Regions from separate parts of the Exiguobacterium sp. QJM3NY_9 genome, predicted to be linked through region 3. Evidence: riboswitches for the same ligand, from Rfam matches in the RefSeq annotation. Region 3 holds a riboswitch; each other region holds the start of a gene.
What was found. A riboswitch is a leader RNA that binds a small molecule or an ion and turns the genes downstream of it on or off. The one in region 3 is predicted to bind S-adenosylmethionine.
Positions count from the first base shown of each region.

Region 1: another riboswitch for S-adenosylmethionine. It lies ahead of AC0VYQ_RS15060 (LLM class flavin-dependent oxidoreductase); the one in region 3 lies ahead of msrA (peptide-methionine (S)-S-oxide reductase MsrA).
Region 2: another riboswitch for S-adenosylmethionine. It lies ahead of AC0VYQ_RS14370 (Na+/H+ antiporter NhaC family protein); the one in region 3 lies ahead of msrA (peptide-methionine (S)-S-oxide reductase MsrA).

Region 1 is NZ_CM149679.1:2,954,387-2,960,529, forward strand. It holds gene AC0VYQ_RS15045 (PhoX family protein) at 1-873, shown strand, start outside; gene AC0VYQ_RS15050 (SRPBCC family protein) at 959-1,417, opposite strand; gene AC0VYQ_RS15055 (ATP-grasp domain-containing protein) at 1,522-2,469, opposite strand; gene AC0VYQ_RS15060 (LLM class flavin-dependent oxidoreductase) at 2,466-3,524, opposite strand; SAM riboswitch class I at 3,597-3,701, opposite strand; gene AC0VYQ_RS15065 (DUF975 family protein) at 3,892-4,566, opposite strand; gene AC0VYQ_RS15070 (DUF2325 domain-containing protein) at 4,634-5,902, opposite strand; gene AC0VYQ_RS15075 (DUF817 domain-containing protein) at 5,995-6,143, opposite strand, start outside.
Region 2 is NZ_CM149679.1:2,807,659-2,813,801, reverse strand. It holds gene AC0VYQ_RS14380 (aldo/keto reductase) at 1-383, opposite strand, end outside; gene AC0VYQ_RS14375 (hypothetical protein) at 542-742, shown strand; gene AC0VYQ_RS14370 (Na+/H+ antiporter NhaC family protein) at 785-2,092, opposite strand; SAM riboswitch class I at 2,173-2,276, opposite strand; gene AC0VYQ_RS14365 (metal ABC transporter solute-binding protein, Zn/Mn family) at 2,356-3,324, opposite strand; gene AC0VYQ_RS14360 (alpha/beta hydrolase fold domain-containing protein) at 3,494-4,453, shown strand; gene AC0VYQ_RS14355 (histidine phosphatase family protein) at 4,500-5,075, shown strand; gene AC0VYQ_RS14350 (YwpF family protein) at 5,079-5,570, opposite strand; gene AC0VYQ_RS14345 (hypothetical protein) at 5,714-6,043, shown strand.
Region 3 is NZ_CM149679.1:445,158-451,300, forward strand. It holds gene AC0VYQ_RS02245 (DMT family transporter) at 1-283, shown strand, start outside; gene AC0VYQ_RS02250 (Crp/Fnr family transcriptional regulator) at 295-972, shown strand; gene AC0VYQ_RS02255 (DMT family transporter) at 985-1,464, shown strand; gene AC0VYQ_RS02260 (ribonuclease FAU-1 family protein) at 1,487-2,032, shown strand; gene msrA (peptide-methionine (S)-S-oxide reductase MsrA) at 2,524-3,054, opposite strand; SAM riboswitch class I at 3,162-3,268, opposite strand; gene AC0VYQ_RS02270 (M20 metallopeptidase family protein) at 3,339-4,511, opposite strand; gene AC0VYQ_RS02275 (putative quinol monooxygenase) at 4,600-4,893, shown strand; gene AC0VYQ_RS02280 (SH3 domain-containing C40 family peptidase) at 4,949-6,143, opposite strand, start outside.

The sequences.
Region 1 (6,143 bases), 540 kb from region 3:
AAACTCGGCCATTCGTCAGATGCTGCTGTCAAAAAGATCATCGACAACGGGACGACATTCAGTGACATCTTCGAAACGGCGACTGAACCGACACCTGGTTTCACAGCAGTCAAAACGGCAGCAAGCAAAAACGTCGAGTACTTGAAAGTGAAACCAGGCATGGAGAAAGCAGCTGCTTTCCTCGAATCACGTCGTTATGGTGCGATACTCGGTGCGACATCTGAGTTCAACAAGATGGAAGGCATCACGGTCAACGAAAAAGACAAGAAAGCATACATCGCGCTGTCCTACGTGTCAGGTAGCACAGAAAAACAAGCCGGTGCCGTCCAAGATGACATCCAGTTCGAAAAACGTGAATCTGGCGTGACGTATGAACTCGATCTCGGTCGTGCTAAAAAAATCGACAGCTCTTATGTCCCAACACGGATGAACGCCCTTGTCATCGGTGAAGATTTAGCGCAACCGGATGCTTACGGAAACACAGCGAATCCGAACCTCGTCGCAAACCCGGATAACCTCGCTTACTCTGCTGCATCGAATACGTTGTTCATCGGTGAGGACAGCTCACTGCACACGAATAACTTCGTCTGGGCATACGACTTGAAAACGAAGAAACTCTCACGTATCCTGTCGGTTCCCGTCGGTGCAGAAGCGACCGGACTCCGTTCGCTCGACCGTGTCGGTGGCTATAGCTACTTGCTCAGCAACTACCAACACCCAGGTGAAGGTCTTGACGGCAAGCAGATCACAGCAGTTGACCCAAAAGAACTTGAACAAGCGATGCAAGATGGCATCGGCATCCAAAAAACAGGTGGTGTCGGCTACCTCTCCGGTCTTCCGACAGGCACAAAATCATACTCGCACCACCATTAAGTAGAACAACGAACGACTGCGTCGTTCTTCACTAAAACAGGTGTCTCCCCGTTTCCGTCATGACCGGAAGGGAAGACACCTGTTTTTAGTTTTGGATTTGTTTAACCTCTGTTTCGAGCCGCTCGAGAAATCCTTTGACGATTTTCTCGTTTTCACGTTCTCCGCCTAACGATAAGAGACTGCGACCGACGAAGTTGACGCCTTCATTTTTCCCCGTGTAAATCAAACGACAGTTCGTCGCATCGATTCGCTTCAGCGCAAACGACATCTCAAGGCGAAACATCTTCGCTAACGTAAAACCAATCGTATTTTGTTTATAGTCCGGTTCATTCGTATAAGCGAGATCGGTCACGATGTAGGTTTCAAGACGATTCCCTTGCATGTAGGTTTGGCGGTACGTCGATCCGACGACGCCCGGCTTACGTTCAATCACCTCATGTTGGACTACCCCCGGAATGAGTCGTTGCAGTCGATCGTGATCAAACAGATGCCACGCCTGTTCGATTGGAATCGCAAGTACTTTTTCTTCACGCCACGTCACCATGACACCACCTCCTTTTAGTTTAAAAATACCCTGATGTCCGTCGTTCTAACGCTCGACTACGGCACAATCAGGGTATTTTTCTTACTTCAAGTGGTTTTCGATGTTCACTTCACGGTTTGACGTTCTAACGCATGACCGAGGAATTTGGCGAGTTCCAGCATCCCAAACTTCCCAGCTGCCGCTTCAGCGTCCGAATTGTAATTCGTATTCGTGTTGACGTCATACGTATAAATCGTCCCGTCCGCATCCTTGATGAACTCAATCCCGGCGACCGCAATTTTATTTTCCTGCAAGAACGCTTCATACTGAGCGATGATCGGGTCATCGAACCCATCGACAACTTGGAATTTCATCGGTGTCTCTGCCGCCTCTTCCCCAACCGGGCAGAACAAATCATCGATGACACAAGCATCCGCGGGGCAGAGCTCGAATCCTTCCGACGTATCGACACGGACCGCATAGACGAACTTACCACCAACGAATTCACAACGCGTAATATACGGTTCAGGTGCTTGAATGTACTCTTGAATCAACGTGATGCCGTCGACCGGCTCATCGAATGTCGGTCCGTCAAGATACGTCTCGAGTGCTTCAATCGAGTGGAACAATTGAACGCCGAGTCCTTTACCGGCACGATTGTGTTTCGTGATGAACGACGATACTCCGATGTTTTGAGCGGCTTGGACGATTTGATCACGTCCGACGGCTGCCGTCGTTTTCGGAACACGGATACCTGCTTTGCGTAAGGCGGTGTATTGGTTGATCTTACTGACCTCGAGTCGTAACGCACGGGTTCCGTTGAAAACGGTCCGATCATGTTCTTCGAGCCAAGCGAGGACCCCTTCCGTCAATTCTGGTGCATACCGGTGTCCGCGTGTATGGGACGAGGCACTCATCCGGCTGTAAAAAACGCCTTCCGGTGGTGTTTCGTCGAGCGGGACGACCCCTTCGTTGAGGTGCCACTGTTCATACGGTAAGTTGAGTTCCTCGAGTCGCTTGATTAAATGATCCGTCCATTCCTGATTTTCGTGTAAGATATGAATTTTCGTCATTTTAGTTGACCTACCTTTCGTTTCGCTTCGACACGTGGCATGACCTCGCGGGCAAAGCGTTCCATTTCTTCGAGTTGCGGAGAAAATTGGAGCAAGAGCAACGTCACCCCGACCGCTTCAAATTCAAGAATCCGTTCTGCGATTTGATCCGGCGTCCCAATCAGGTTCGGACGCAGTCCACGGTTTGAGACCGAATAGTCATTTCGTTTGACCTGTTGTTCGAGTTGCGATTTACTGACGAAGTCGTCATATCCGGCATATCCGGCACCGTCTTCCTTGACGTTCGTAATCCGGCGCCATTCTTCGAGCGCCGCTTCTTCCGTCTCGCGACAGATGATATAGGCTGCCAGTCCGAAACTCGCAAGCGGCTGCTTCCCGGTCGCCGCGCGGCGGATTTTCATATCCGTAATTTTCGTCGCGACTTCATCAACCGTTCCCCCATGCATGACATAGGCATCACAGTGATTGACGATCGTCTGTTTCCCCGTCTCACTCTCACCACCAGCGTAGAGCTTGATTCCGGGACGCTGAACGGGTTTCGGGTGAAGCTCTGCCCGTTCCAGCTGATAGTAGTCTCCGTCAAAACTGTAGGGTGATGCGTCCGCCCATAATCCTTTCATGACCGTCACGAATTCTTCCGTCCGGGCATATCGTTCGTCATGGGCTGTAAATATCCCATTGTATTGACGGGCTTCTTCCTCCCACCAGGCCGAAACGACGTTGAGCGTAAAACGTCCGTTACTCAACTGATCGAGGTTCGCCGCCATTTTCGCTGTCGTCGCCGGATTATGAAAACCGGGCCGGACGGCTGTCATGATTTCCAAACGTTCCGTTGTCGCCGCAATCGCCGCTGCCGTCGTCCACGCCTCAAGACTCGGTTCGGCTATTCCTTTAATGTCGTTTAAATTCAATTCTGCAATCAATGTCGTAGAAAAGCCAATCCGTTCTGCCGTCTGTGCGACTTGTTTCGCATAATCGAATGTCGCCGGCATTTGTTCATCCTCGACGTTTCGTAACCAACCTCCGAAGATTGGTAACCAAAATCCGTATTCCATCCCCTGTGCCCCCTTTTTGCATAAAAAATCGCTCTTTTCGTTTAGAAAAGAGCGACGAATGTCTACTGTCGGCTCTTATCTTCAAAGGAATAAATTCCTCTTGGAAGTAGCACCTTCCGCTCATGCGGGGTTGCTGAAGTGTCGTCGGGCCAGTCCCTCGACTTCTCGTGATAAGAATAATTGAAATTAGCGTACATCTTTTAGCAGAGTAAAGCAACCTTTAAACCTTCTTTTCCTATCGGAATTAAAAAACATTTGGAAAATCACTCTGTTTCTTGATACTTCTTTGTCTAGAAGCTAAAAACAGGGATTGCGCATCGGTTTAAGATGGCAATCCCTGCTTTGTATGGTGCTGTTCAAAATCAATTCATTCTGGTGATACGAACGGTGAGTCATTGTGATTTGCATCCATCATGGCTGTCCGGTGACCAGTCGTCGAAACTTCTTCCCCACGCACGCGATCGTAGAACTTCGCGATTGTGACGCTGAAGTACGGGCCAATCCAGAGGAAACCAATTCCGAGCGTAATGATTCCGAGCAAGAACCAACCGATGAACGAAAGGACGAGGAAAAACGCCTCTTTTTTGTGTCCATCCATCATTTGGCGTGAACGCGTAATGGCATCAAGGATGCCAATCGATGGTTCGTCCCGAATGATGTAATACGTCAACATGTAAGAGAATGACTTAATGATTCCTGGAATGATGAAAAGTAAGAACCATAGCCCTAAGAAAAAGGTTTGGACGATTGACACTCCAATGGCTTTCAAGAACATTTTGTACGGCTCAAACAAATCTGCGACTTTCGTCTGCTCGTCTCGGGCAACGGATAGGGCGAGCCATGACCATCCCATTGCAACCGGTAAGGTCAACACCGTCAAGAGCATACCAATCAGGTCGATAAATTGGAAATCCTCTTCGGGTGAGGACGCAAATCCGTTCGGAACGCCTTGAATGATTAAGAACAACAACATCATTAATGCCATGAAGCCCCATCGTCCCTGCAACGACTCGCGCGCTGCTAATTTTAATTGTTTTGACATCGAAAGATCCTCCTCAAAAATAAGTGCTACCTTTCTTTACGGTTTATTTTTGAGGAGGTTTCACTTTTTAACGCTCGTCTTTTAGTAAACGTTGGACCATTGCTTTTTCAAGTTGTTGCTGGCACGCCGTATACAAAGAGCGTCGTCCATCGAGTCGTTCAATCGCAAACGGAATATCGTGCTTTTTTGCTTGCACGAGAACATGTGCCGCTGCTGCGTGGGAGACGCGACTTTTGATGACGACGATCGCATCTGTCTTTTTCGCGAGACAGGCAATTTTTTTCGCAGCTTGGGCGTCACCGCCAAGATGGATTAATTCAATCCCTGTCTCCGCAAAGAAGTCGCGGTAGACGGCGCGCTGTTGCTCATTACCGACGATGACGAGACGCATGCCGTCGTAGGAAGCAAAATCGAGTGCCGTTTTATCGACGAATTCGATTGGTTGACCTGGTAATGTCGTCGTATCGAGACGTTCGAGTTGCTGGACTTTCTTTTCCCGGAGGCGCCGCTCTTTTTTGACTTTCTTCGCCTTCGGTTTCCGTTGCATCATCTTGTCGTAGCGTCCTGTTTTCGTCTGTTTGTTTGCAGGTGACGCAGTGACGGACTCGGGCGAACCACTCGATACGTCGCGTGCCGGTAATTCCGTCATGGTCGGTACTTCGTAATGAAATGCGTGTTTCCAGACAATCGTTAATGTCTCCGGATGACCTTTCCACATGACGAGGTCGACGAGTTGACCTGCTTTCAGTTGGAAGAACCGCATGTCTTCGAGTGGTGTCGTGTAATAGAACGGTTTTCCCGTCTCATCTTGCAGTGGACCGTCAATCGTCGCTTCGATGATGCCATGGTTCTTGACGATACACTTTTCAAAAACGATTCGCTCTGCAAGTGGTTTTACTTGATCCGTCGCGACGACGGCTAAGATTTCAAGCGACGTCCGGCGCTCATCTTGATGTAGGACTTGGACACGGACTTCCATCCCATGCTCCAGGTTCCAGTCACGGATTTCTGTTTCTGAGACATGACTGTTTGGCCATTCCCGTAACGAGCCACCCTTTAATTGCCGTTCAAACGTATAGGAATACCGTTGTTCGACAGTCCGTTCAACTTCTTCCTTCCGTTCCTGGATCATTTTGATCGGGAGGCTAGATGGTGTTTCCTGACGTTCTACTAGTTTCGTCGTTGTTTGACGTGGCGCGTAGTACTGCGACAGCTGGACCCATTCATCGATTCCGTTGATTTCTTCAAGTAACAAACCCCAGTCGTCTGCTGTCTCGACGATGTTCAGTTTGCTTGTAACTAACTCCTTCGCTCGTTCGATTACGTGATGCATCATGTTAAAAACCCCTTTGCTATTTTTTCCAACTATAGCAAGGTCATGATGCTTCACCCGCGCAAAAAAACAACCTGGTATTTTTTTGTTATGGGTTACGATTTAACTTCGACTGCGGAGTCGCCACTTCGGTATTTTTCGACGACTACAATCAAGACGGTAATGATGACGAGTAAGAACCAAGACGATAATTTGCCAAAATCGACAAGTGCCCACCCCTCTTGCTGATGCGGATAGACCCAGC
Region 2 (6,143 bases), 690 kb from region 3:
TTACCCGCTTCGTACAGCTCGACCATGGCTTTCCATGCTTCGACATAACCTTCAACCGGCCAGTGAATGAGATAAAGATCGAGATAATCGGTTTCTAGTCGCTCAAGTGACTCAGCGAAAGCCTCTTTCGTCCGTCCGGCACGAATGTCATCGTTCCAAACTTTAGACGTCAAGAAGAGTTCTTCACGTTTCACGCCGCTTTCTTTGATTCCTTTTGCGACACCACGTTCGTTTTTGTAGACGGCAGCCGTATCGATATGACGGTAACCGACGCGAAGTGCTTCTGCGACGGCAGCCGGTGCTTCCGTCTCTTCATCGACTTGCCAGACACCGAACCCGATCTGTGGAATCGTGATACCATTTGAAAGTTTTGCGTATTGCATGTATATACTCCTCCTTCAATGAAACTAGAATATGGATTTGCCTGTTCAGTTTAGCATGAACTTAGCGGAACATCTGTTTTGATGCTCATAAGCAGGGAATATAGAATGGGAAAGAGAAGAAAGTCTACTGATGCATAAACGAAGAGAGGTGTAATATCATGGTGAAATCGATTAAAAAAGTACCAAAAGGAGTCTGGACAAGCATCGCAGCACTATTAGGTGCTCAAGCCACGTTCCTCTTCCTTGGTGCCCGCAAGACAGGACGCAATCCGTGGGTATGGGGTGGAGCAGGACTCGTTCAATTTCCGCTTCCGGCGATTGCCTATTTCATTTTGAATCGTCAAGAAAAACAGAAATAAAGTGAACCCCCGTCGCAGACGAAGCGACGGGGGTTGTTTGTTTTACGACATGTTGTTTTTTTGTGCGGCATCGCTCTTCCGGCGTGGGAAGCCGAAGAAGATTGCCAGTGATCCACAAACGAACAGTAAAAATGGATAGAACAAATAAGGAATCAGTTCGGGTGACGCCGTTTTCGTCAATTCAGCGGCAATCAAAAGTTGCGCTCCGTACGGGATGATTCCTTGAACACCACAGGAAAAGAGGTCGAGGATACTGGCTGACTTCTTCCGGTCGATGTCATACGTATCCGCGATTTCAGCAGCGAGCGGACCGGCGACAAGAATCGAAATCGTATTATTTGCTGTTGCGAGATTCGTTGCACTGACGAGGGCAGCCATACTGAACTCAGCTCCCCGGCGTTTCGAAATCTTTCGTGTCAGCGTTTCTTTGAGATAAGCAATTCCACCGTTATAGGTGATCAGGCTGACGAGTCCACCCATCAGCAACGTCAAGATTGAGATTTCTGCCATCCCCATCAATCCGTCAGACATCGCGAGGACAAACCCACTTACTCCGAAACTACCGTCGATCATTCCGATGATGCCTGTCAATAACGTCCCGCCGAGTAAGACGAGAATGACGTTGACACCAAAGAGGGCGAGCACGATGACGGAAAGATACGGAATCAGCTTATAAAATTCAAATGCTTTCGCTTCGACGATATCTCCGGAACCTGACACGAAAGCGAGTAAGATGACAGTGATGACGGCAGCAGGCAAGACGATTAAAAAGTTCGTTCTGAATTTATCACGCATGTTCGTTTTTTGTGTCCGGACAGCGGCGATTGTCGTATCTGAGATAAACGATAAGTTATCACCGAACATTGCTCCACCGACGACGGCAGCAGCGGCGAGTGCGACATTGACGCCCGTCGCGTCATGAATCCCGAGTGCGATCGGTGCAAGGGCAGCGATTGTGCCGGTCGAAGTTCCCATCGCCATCGAGATGAAAGCGGCAATGATGAACAATCCACTCATTAAAAGAGACTGGGGTAGGAAACTGAGTGCAGCGTTGACGGTCGCATCAATGGCTCCGATTGCATTCGCTGTTCCAGAAAATGTGCCAGCGAGTAAAAAGATGAAGACCATGATCATGATGTCCGGATTTCCGGCACCGCGGGCAATCCGCTCGACGGTCTGGTTGATGTCTCCCTTAGATGTCGCAGCAGCAAAAATCAAGGCGATTAAAGCTGCAATCAAGATGGGGAATTTGTAAAAGTCGTTATAGAAGATTCCTGCACCGATGAATAATACAAGAAAAACGAACAAGGGCAACAACGCCCATTTGTTCGGCGTAATCGTTTCGTTCATGTGAATCACTCCATTTCTTCAGCATACAAAAAAAGACCCCTTCGCAAGAAAGAAGGAGGTCTTTACTGAAAAAGACGCTCTTCTTATCTCTCAAGCCATAGCTTGCTGGATTTGGCACAGTACGAATCAATCGTCCGCTGCCGAAACATCATTGGGCCAGTCCCTCCGTTTCTCGCGATAAAAAGAAGTCATTTAGTTGTTTAGTCGTTGTTTAAAACACGTTTATTACCCTAACGTATCTTTTAATGCTTGTCAACTGTACCTTACTGCAGTGCTTGTTTGAGCGTCGTCACATTTTCGTTCATCAAATCAAAGTACGATTGATCTTGTTGATCTTTTGCGACGGACTCGAGGTTATGAATCGTAATCGATTCGGCACCGATTTCTTTTTGGATGACACGGGCGACCTTTGGCGACACCGTCTCTTCGAAGGCGATATAGTTTAAGTCATGCATCTCTGCTTCCTTGACGATGGCAGCCAGCTGTTTTTGGGACGGTTCGTCAGACGGTGAAATACCGGCAATCGGCAGTTGCGTGAAACCGTAACGTTCCGCCAAGTACCCGTATGCGGCATGCGTGACGAGAAGCTCCTTTTTCGAACCGGAGTCAACAGCTTTTTGTAAATTTTGGTCGAGTTCATCTGCTTGTTTGTTAAAGAGTGCGAGGTTTTTATCAAACGTTTCCTTCCGGTCAGGTGCTTCCTTTGCTAACGCGGTCGTAATCGAGTCAGCCATTTTCTTGGCGTTGTTCGGGTCGAGCCAAACATGCGGATCGTATTGTCCATGATCGTGCGACTCTTCTTCAGCCTCGTGATCATCATGGTCATCGTGTGCGTCTTCTTCGTGCGTATGAAGCGAAGCGGAAGCCTCGAGTAAGTCGATATTTTTGCTTGTCTCGACAAAACGAATGGAATTACCGGCTAAACTTTCCTTAATCTTTTCAGAGTACGGCTCAAGGGTTGTGCCGGTAAGTAAAAATAGATCGCCTTTCGCAATCGTCGTCAGTTGCTTCGGAGTCGGCTCATACGAATGCGGGTCGGCGCCAGGGGGAACGATTAATTCGACCTGGACGTCTGTGCCGCCGATTTCTTTTGCAATTGCTGCAGTCGCGAATGTCGACGTATAAATTTGCAATTTACCGTCTTCGTCTGAATTTGAAGGCGATGAGCCGCATGCGGCGAGCAGACTGGCAGTTACTGTCGCGATGGTTAACGCTGGAATGATTTTTTTCATATGTGAACCCTCCAAGATAATTAAAACGTAATTGTTCCGATTTGGACTTTCTAACTATATCCGACGGAAATTAAAGCGTCAAGTCGGAATGTTGTGAAGTTCTAGTTCAAAATAAATCGGGTAAGAGAAGAGTAGAAGTGAAATCGGAATGAGCCTTGGAGGTGATGAGGTGAAACGTGAAACAGCATGGTTGATGGGTGGCGCCGCTATTTTGACGACGGCTGCTGCTGGTGCGAGTATTTGGAATAATTATGGAGCCTTACTCAGATGGACGGAGCCGGTCTTGCCGCTTACCAAAAAGCAATTAGCACCACGAAATCTTTTGTACAAGACGGTCAATCAGCAGGATTTGACGTTAGATATTTATTATCCGCCGGGAGAAGGGCCGTTTCCGGTCGCGATTTATGCTCATGGCGGCGCATTCGTTCGTGGAAACCGTGATGATGTGTTTAGTTTTGCTCCAATCATCGACCGGTTTTTAGAACTCGGGATTGCCGTTTGCAGCATCGACTATCGTTTGTTTGAGGATGGCAGCTACTTTCCGGACAACCTGGAAGATGTTCGAGATGCCTTATGTTTTTTAAATCAACAAGCGGATGAATTACGCATCGCGCGCGGTCGCATGCTTTTATGGGGTGATTCAGCAGGTGGAGCCCTAATGTTGACGACGGCGCTTGCTCCGACTGAATTTATCGGCGAACAGGCGGAGGCGCATCTTCCTTTAATCAGTGGAGTCATCGCCTTGTATCCGCCGACGAATTTTCTGTTATTTAAATTCATTCAAACCTGGATTGCCCATATCAAGTTTTATGGGGGTGGACGTGAAGAATGGCGACAGTTGATGATGCGTGTCTCCCCGGCGACACATTTAAGTTCCGACTCGCCGCCGATCATGTTGCTGCACGGAAAAAAGGATCCGATTGTCCCGTTTGCTCAAGCACTCCACTTTGTTGAGAAGGGGGCGGATGTCGGGGCGGATGTTCGATTATTCTCTTTCCCGAATGGTACACATTCGCTGGCGAGCTTTGCCCAAACTGAAAATCCACTCAAAATTGAACGTTTGCTCGAACGAATCGAAGCCTTCAGTTGTCAAGTGCTTGTCTTACCGAAGCGAGAGGCGCTTCATTAGGAAACATGATACAATCAGTCATATTTCTTTAGAAGGAGACTGCAATATGACGGAAATTTGTTTAGTACGACACGGTCAAACGGACTGGAACTTAAACGAGCGGATTCAAGGACGTGAAGATATACCGCTTAACGAGACCGGTAGAAAACAGGCGGCTCTCAGTGCTGCCTACCTGGCAGAAGAACAGTGGGACGTCTTGATTTCAAGTCCGCTATCGCGAGCTGTCGAAACTGCTGAAATCATTGGTCGATCGATTGGTTTAAGCTTGACGGAAACGGATGAACGGCTTGTCGAGCGCGAATTTGGAACGGCTTCCGGTGAACCGGTCGCCGGAATTTACGAAGCAGTGCAGGCAAATGATGCAGAGCGCGTCCCGGGGCTTGAAACGGAAGCGGAAATTCAACAGCGTGTCTTCAGTGCGGTTGAAGAACTGACAGAAAAATATCGAGGAAAACGCCTCTTAGTCGTCTGCCATTCGCATACGATTAAAGCGGCACTCTCCTCGATTGATGAGACATTCAGTTACCGGACGCCGTTAAAAAATGCATGTGCGAATTACATTCGTTTTTCCGACCGTTATGAGATTGAACGGATTAATGTAGCGGACCATATCACAATTTGAACATCAATCTTCGACGGTTGCCGGATGTTCTTGTAAGTACCGTTTAAACGTTTCTTTCGCGATGCTCGTGATATGAGCACCACGTTTAGAGCGTCGGTCTTTATATTCTTGAATCAGCTCTTCGCCAGTAAAGTTGTCTTCGACGACTTCACGCAAAATCGATTCGGATAAATCATTTTTCATCATGACCATCTTACCGGTAAAGAGGTAAGAGACGCCTTCGCTCAATTGCGTACTTTCATAAGGGGTGACAATCATGGCGGCGGGGTCATTGTCCGGCCGTGAAATCGTGATTTCAATCAAAGCGCGCAGCTTTTTCTCGAACAGTTCTTTCAAAATCGGTTGATCGGTGTCGGTGACGACGATTTCAGCGACCCACTGGGCGGTTTGGTCGGTACTCACCGTCAGCCCATCTTTAATCTGAACGGGGATTGTCGTATCTCGCCCTGATTCATCCATGAGAATACGTAATGTACACAATTTAAAGGTTTTCAAAAAGAACTCCTCCTTTTGTTGTTCGTACGTGATTTTCTTCAGTATAACGTGAGTCTGTCGCCTGCGCGAAACTTTTCGTAACGTCTTCGAGTCGAACTATGTTTAAATGGAACTAGAAATCAGAAACAGGAGGACCGTTTATTATGCCGCAAGCACTTATAGGAATATTAGGGATCGTGGGGATTATCTTACTTGCCCATCACATCATCATGTATTGGCATGCTGAGCCAAAAGATCGCCCGACGCTTGCGTACCGCATAGCGCTCCTGATCGCCTGTTTGCTTCTTATCAGTGGAAGTGATCATTTAATTAGTATCTTTTACGCCGATTCTCTTGCTGAGTTCGGTCAACGGATTACCTATATCGTCTTCATCGGAGGTGCGCTTGGTTTTGCGTGGTACTTTCGTCAACAAATGGAACAAGCGACAGCCAAAATGACTGCTCACCCAAACGAAACAGCCCACTTCAGTTGAAGGGGCTGTTTTTAGCGTATAGAAAAATGAGAGGGAGATGAAAAGGTAGCCTTTCAAGACGTCCGTCAAGAAGCTTGATTCTTGAGGCTGCTTGATTTTA
Region 3 (6,143 bases):
TAGTGTGGTTCGTGACCGGAAAATCGGCGGTTTTCGACAGCTTCCGCTCCTCTATGCCAGTGGCGGATTGCTTGGCGTACTCGTCGTCGTGACCGAACTGACGTCGATTCAGTTACTTGGCATGACGTGGGCGATGTGTTTGTTGCTCGTCGCACAAATTTTATGTGCATTCGTGATTGATTTGAACGGCTGGTTTGGTGTCATCAAAAAAAGGAGTAACCGGGGACAGTGGATCGGGATCAGTTTGATGCTTGCCGGAGTTGCGATTTTTTCACTGTCCTAAAGGGAGGATCTATGCAGACGATTGAGACCTATTTAAAACAGTACGACTTAGCGGATATTTTTACGGAGACCAGTAAAGGCTATTTACGCATCGAAACGTTTTCGGAAGGGGACCTGTTATGTGTGACGGGTGAACCGATTGACCGGATGTATTTCATCGTCGAAGGAAAAATTAAAATCTCTGCAGCATCGGCTGAAGGGAAACAACGGATTTTACGCTTCAAAAAGGCGATGACGGTGATTGGTGATGCGGAATATATCAATCAACGGGAAGTCTTGAATACCATCGAGGTGATTACGGACGTCGTGGCACTCAGCATTCCGTATGCGATCTTACGTGAGCACAATACGACGAACACCTTTTTACAATTTTTACTGCGGGTCATTACGACCAAGTGGTACGCCGACTCGAAATCAGCATCATTTCATGTCCTCTATTCGGTCGAAGAACGATTTGCCGGATATTTGTTATCGATTACCTCGGACGTTTCCGACAGTCTGTTTTATCAAGAGATGCGAACGTCGAATCTCCATGACGTCGCCGATTGGCTCGGGACGAGTTACCGTCATTTAAACCGTATCATCTCAACACTTTGTGAAGAAGAAATCTTGGCGAGACGACGCGGGAAAATCATTATTTTAGATGTAGAGCGGATTAAAGAAAAAGCGAACGGAAATAGTTACGAATAAGGAGGGGCTAGTGTGGGACTAGGTATGTTTTGTGCGATTACGGCAGGAATGATGATTAGTTTACAGACGGTATTGAATGCACGGATGAGTCATGCGTTTGGGGCATGGGCGACGACGACCCTCGTCTTTTTTGTCGGGTTCATCGGTTCACTGTTTGCGCTAGTCTTATTTCGGGGTGGCACATTCTCGAACATTCAAACGGTCGAACCGCTTTATTTATTCGGTGGTCTGGTCGGTGTCGGTGTCGTCTTTTGTGTGATGCGCGGGATTCAGCTGCTCGGTCCATCGATTGCGATTTCGGTCGTCTTGATTTCGCAACTGAGTTTTGCATTATGTGTCGACTTGTTCGGTTGGTTCGGTTTACCGGAACTTGAGCTTTCGCTCGGACAAGTCGCTGGATTGCTTGTGATGCTAGCCGGTATTTTTGTGTTGAAACGGTATCAAGTCGTAGAAATCGAATCTTCGGATGATTTGTCGGAAAAGGTATCGTGATGGTTGAATGGGGCGACTGAAGATGTTAAAGCGAAAAGATGGAAAACGTTCGGAGTGGAAGCGGGTCAGCAAGAGAGCGTACGCACAGTCATTAATCGAGACAGAAGAGTTTAAAGGGCATATAACATTATTGCATGCCATTCAAGTATCGCATCCCTTGAGCGTTCATTATGAAAAGGAACATGTCTGTATTTTGGATGATGGTTACATGTGGCTTCAGCAGTTCCCTTCAAATGCACACCATGCTGTCACGACGATGTTCGATGCTGATGGAAATATCGTGCAGTGGTATATCGATATTTGTTTGCAGAGTGGTTTTACTAATGGAAGTCCGTGGTGGGAGGACTTATTTTTAGACATCGTTCTGCTACCGTCTGGTGATATGTACATAATGGATACTGATGAACTGGAAGATGCTCTATCTCAAGGTGTCATTGATAAAAAACAGTATGAGTTAGCATGGGGGGAAGTTGAAACCCTCAAAGCCAAAATTAGTACGGGCGATTTTGAATTGATCAAGTTAGCGCGTCACCATAAGGATACATTAATGAATGTGATGAATAACTAGAGTCGACAGAAATCAAAACCTTTTAGGCTACCTTATCAAAAAGACAATTGAAAACTTTTGACTAAATAAGCATGCAGACAAAGGAACGTGGGGGGGGAAGCTTCTTCCTTTTTCGTTGCTTTCCTCGGGCGAGGCGCAAGGCCGTTGCTCCTTGATCCTCACGGACAACGAGCAGGGTCTTGCCAGCCTCTTGGCAGCGCGTGTTCACGCGCTTTTTCCCGTAGGAGTCAACGAAAAACGAAGCTTTCAGGGTGTACCGCAGAGAAAATCATAGAGTAGTGTTAGAGCGCAATCCGTCTCGAATCGCTTTTAAAGCGAAAAGTAATCGGTCGCGACCCTGCAGCTTTGCTGTAGCGGCACGGAAGATTGCCGCTTTGAAGACGAGGCGAGACAGGGGAGCGCGAACGGATTGCCTCTTGTTATAGCATATTCACTCTTCATAAGAGTGTATCTACAAACGAAAAGCCCGCACGAAGCGGGCTTTTTTTAGTTTAGACAGATACTTCTTCTTTCCAAGCCACATCGATGAATTCATCGCGACCGGATGCTTTCCGGTCTTTTTTGTAGTGCTCGGGATTCTTTTTGTGGAAGTTTTGATGATAGTCTTCTGCCGGATAGAAGGCTTGTGCCGCTTCGATTCGTGTGACAATCGGCTGCTTAAAGCGATTGCTCGCAGCAAGCGCATCACGTGAAGCAATCGCAGCAAGGCGCTGTTCTTCCGTATGATAAAAGATGGCAGGTGCGTATTGTGTCCCACGGTCCTGGAACTGTCCGCCGGCGTCAGTCGGATCCGTTTGCGGCCAGTAAAGTTCGAGTAACCGCTCGTATGAGAATAACGCCGGATCAAATGTAATCTCGACGACCTCCGAATGACCGGTCGTGCCTGTTTTTATTTGTTCGTATGTCGGATTTTCGATTTGTCCTCCTGTATAACCGGAAACAATTCCGTGAATGCCGGGCAGTTCCTCGAATGGTGTCACCATGCACCAGAAACAGCCTCCTGCGAATGTTGCTTTTTCCATCTATATCTCGTCCTTTCCGCTGGCGGTAGTCGCCCTGTAATGATTCGTGCTCTGACAGCGAGAAAACGAAAACGACTCCTTTGCTTGGTTGCAAAAGGAGTCGTCGCTTTTTATCAACCAAAGCTTGCGCTTTGCTGGTCGTAGCACCTTGCCACTGAAGGCAGGTTGCTGGGACGTCATCGATCCAGATCTCTCAGTCCACTCTTGATAAGTGTTATATGAAGTTGATTAAATTCGTTATCATTGATGTGATAATAGCATCTCTAAAACGACAAAGTCAATCCTTAAGATTGTAAAGCATGAAGGACGGTTGCACCTAAGGCTTTTGCGCCGATGAGCAATGCCTGTTCATCGATTTCATATTTCGGGTGATGTTGCGGATAAATCGTACTCCCATCCGTTTTGGCAGAGCCCGTGAAGAAGTAACTTCCCGGGACGCGTTCTAAATAGTAGGCGAAATCATCGGCTGCCATCATCGGTTTAAGTTCTTTGACATGGGCTTCACCTAAAAATGCCGTCGCCTCTTTAACGAGATTTGTTTCTACCGGATGATTCCAAAGGGATGGATAACCCGTCGTAAAGTCGATGGAATAGCTGGCACCGATTCCGGCACACGTCGTCCGGGCAACTAAATCGACCTGCTGGCGTAACTGGTGCCGGAGTGTTTCGTCAAATGTCCGGATTTCACCGACAATCCGTGCCTCACCAGTAACGATGTTCGGAGCCGTTCCGGCATGGAATGAACCGATTGCGATGATGGCAGGTGAAAACGGATCAACGCGCCGACTGACGAGGTGTTGGAGATTACAGACGAGTTGTGCCCCGGCGACGAGTGCATCTTGTGTTTTATGAGGGGCTTGCGCATGACCACCCTGTCCGTGGACGACGATTTCGAATTCATCGATGGCGCACAGCGTATGTCCTGCGTGATAGCCAATTGTTCCGACAGGTAAGTCATTTTCGAGATGCGTACCGAAAATTGCATCGACCCCGTCAAGACAGCCGTCTTCAATCATTTGAATGGCACCACCCGGGAAGACTTCTTCCCCGTGTTGATGAATGAACACGATTGTTCCGTGAAGGTCTTCTTGCAGTGCTGTAAAGGCCGAGGCAAGACCGAGTGCAATCGCCGTATGTCCGTCATGTCCACACGCATGCATGACACCCGGATGAATCGAACGGAAGGCGAGATCCGTTTCCTCCTGCAGTGGCAGGGCATCGAAATCGGCCCGAATGGCGATGGTCTTTCCAGGATGTTTTCCTTTGAGGGTCGCGACGATCCCGCTACCACCGACGTTCCTGCGGTAAGGGAGACCAAGCTCATCATAAAACGAGGCGATGGCGTTTGGTGTCCGCACTTCTTGAAAAGAGAGTTCCGGGTGACGGTGCAGATCACGACGTCTTTCAATGATTTGTTGTTCGAGTTGATCGAGTTGAGTGAAGAGTTGCTGTTGCATCATAATCATCCTTTTCGGTTTTTGAGGTATGACTTTCTATAAAACGGGTACAGATAGGAGTAATGAATGATGAGGAGGAAAACAAGTCATGGGAGAAATTATTGTCAACGCGGTCATCACAGTCAAAGCAGGTTTAGCCGATCAAGTCTTTCCGATTTTAAGTACGGTCTACAAAGCTTCACAAAACGAGCCGGGGTGCTTGCGTTATAGCTTACATCAATCCATCGAAGATGAACATCAGTTCATGCTGTATGAAGTCTATCAAGATGAAGAAGCGTTAGAAGCGCATATCGCGTCAGACCACTATAAAGCGTATCGCGAGCAAATCGAATTGTACTTAATCGATCGCCAAGTTACGAAATATGCGGAAATGACATTTTAATGTTAGCTAAAAGAAGCGGACCTCCCGGGTTAGGGAAGGTCCGTTTTTTTAATCATTACATTGATTTGAAACCGAGGAAGTGCTCACGCCAGTGCGGCTCGTAAATTGAACTGATTTGCAGTTGTGATCCTCCGGCATGGATGAAGTGTTTACTATCTAACATGATCCCGATATGCGAGGGGCCATCCGTATACGTGTTTTCGAAGAAGACGATATCCGAGCGTTTTCCGGAACTGATACTTGTGCGTTGATTTGTAAAGAACGCTCCGTACCAGTAACCGCGGACATTTGTCCGTCCGCCGTATTTTCCGGCTTGGTTCGTCGCATAATGAATCAATCCGGAACAATCGAATCCACCATTCGCCACGTTTTGTGATCCCCATGTGTACGGAGTACCGATATGGGCAACAGCAGCTTGAATCAACTTTTCGCCACGTGAATTATTTTTCTTGTCAACTTTTGTTTCGCTCGTCACTGTAAGGGCCGTCACCGGGATGTAGACGGGCGTCCAGCCGGACTGAATGACATAGAAATTACCGACGCGGTAACGCGGATACACACGCTTGCCTTTTTCGACCAACCCGGCACTTTTTGGACTGGCAGGTGTGTCATAAAATGAAGTCGTTGCTTTGACCGTATAGACTTTTGAACGATTGATGGCTTGCTCGTTATACCGCATATCCGGTTTACTCGTTCCGATATAAGGATTGAGGACGTAACCCGTTTGACCATTCGGTAGACGGACTTGCCAAAAGTCATCATCAATCGATTTTAATCCGATCAATTTCGTTCCTTTGCTTAAGTGACTCGCCGGACGACTGTAGGCGACGTCAGCAGAAAAGAGTGGTGTCTGGTTGAAATGGACGTAAAAGACGGTCCCGACTTTGGCTTTAGACGTCGGTTTATTTAAACCGAGCCGACTTGAGTCAACGAATCCGAAGCGTGATCCGATTTTGACGCGTGTGTAGTAACCGCTTTTTCCATAGGTCGTGATTAATGCTCCTTTTTTCAGTGTCCCAATGTTTCCGCTAAGACTGGCTTTTGGATGGACGACCAACTTGTCTTCGGTCACGTAACGTGTCCCTGTCGTCGCATACAGATCTGCTTTCGTTGCTGCGAGCGAACTCGTCAAGACGTATGCATATTCACCGCGGAAGATGATTCGGCTATAGGCGCCGCTCGTGCCGTAAATCGTCAAGAGCGTGTTCTTTTGATGATGCTTAAGAACCGTACTTGAACTGCTTGGGGAT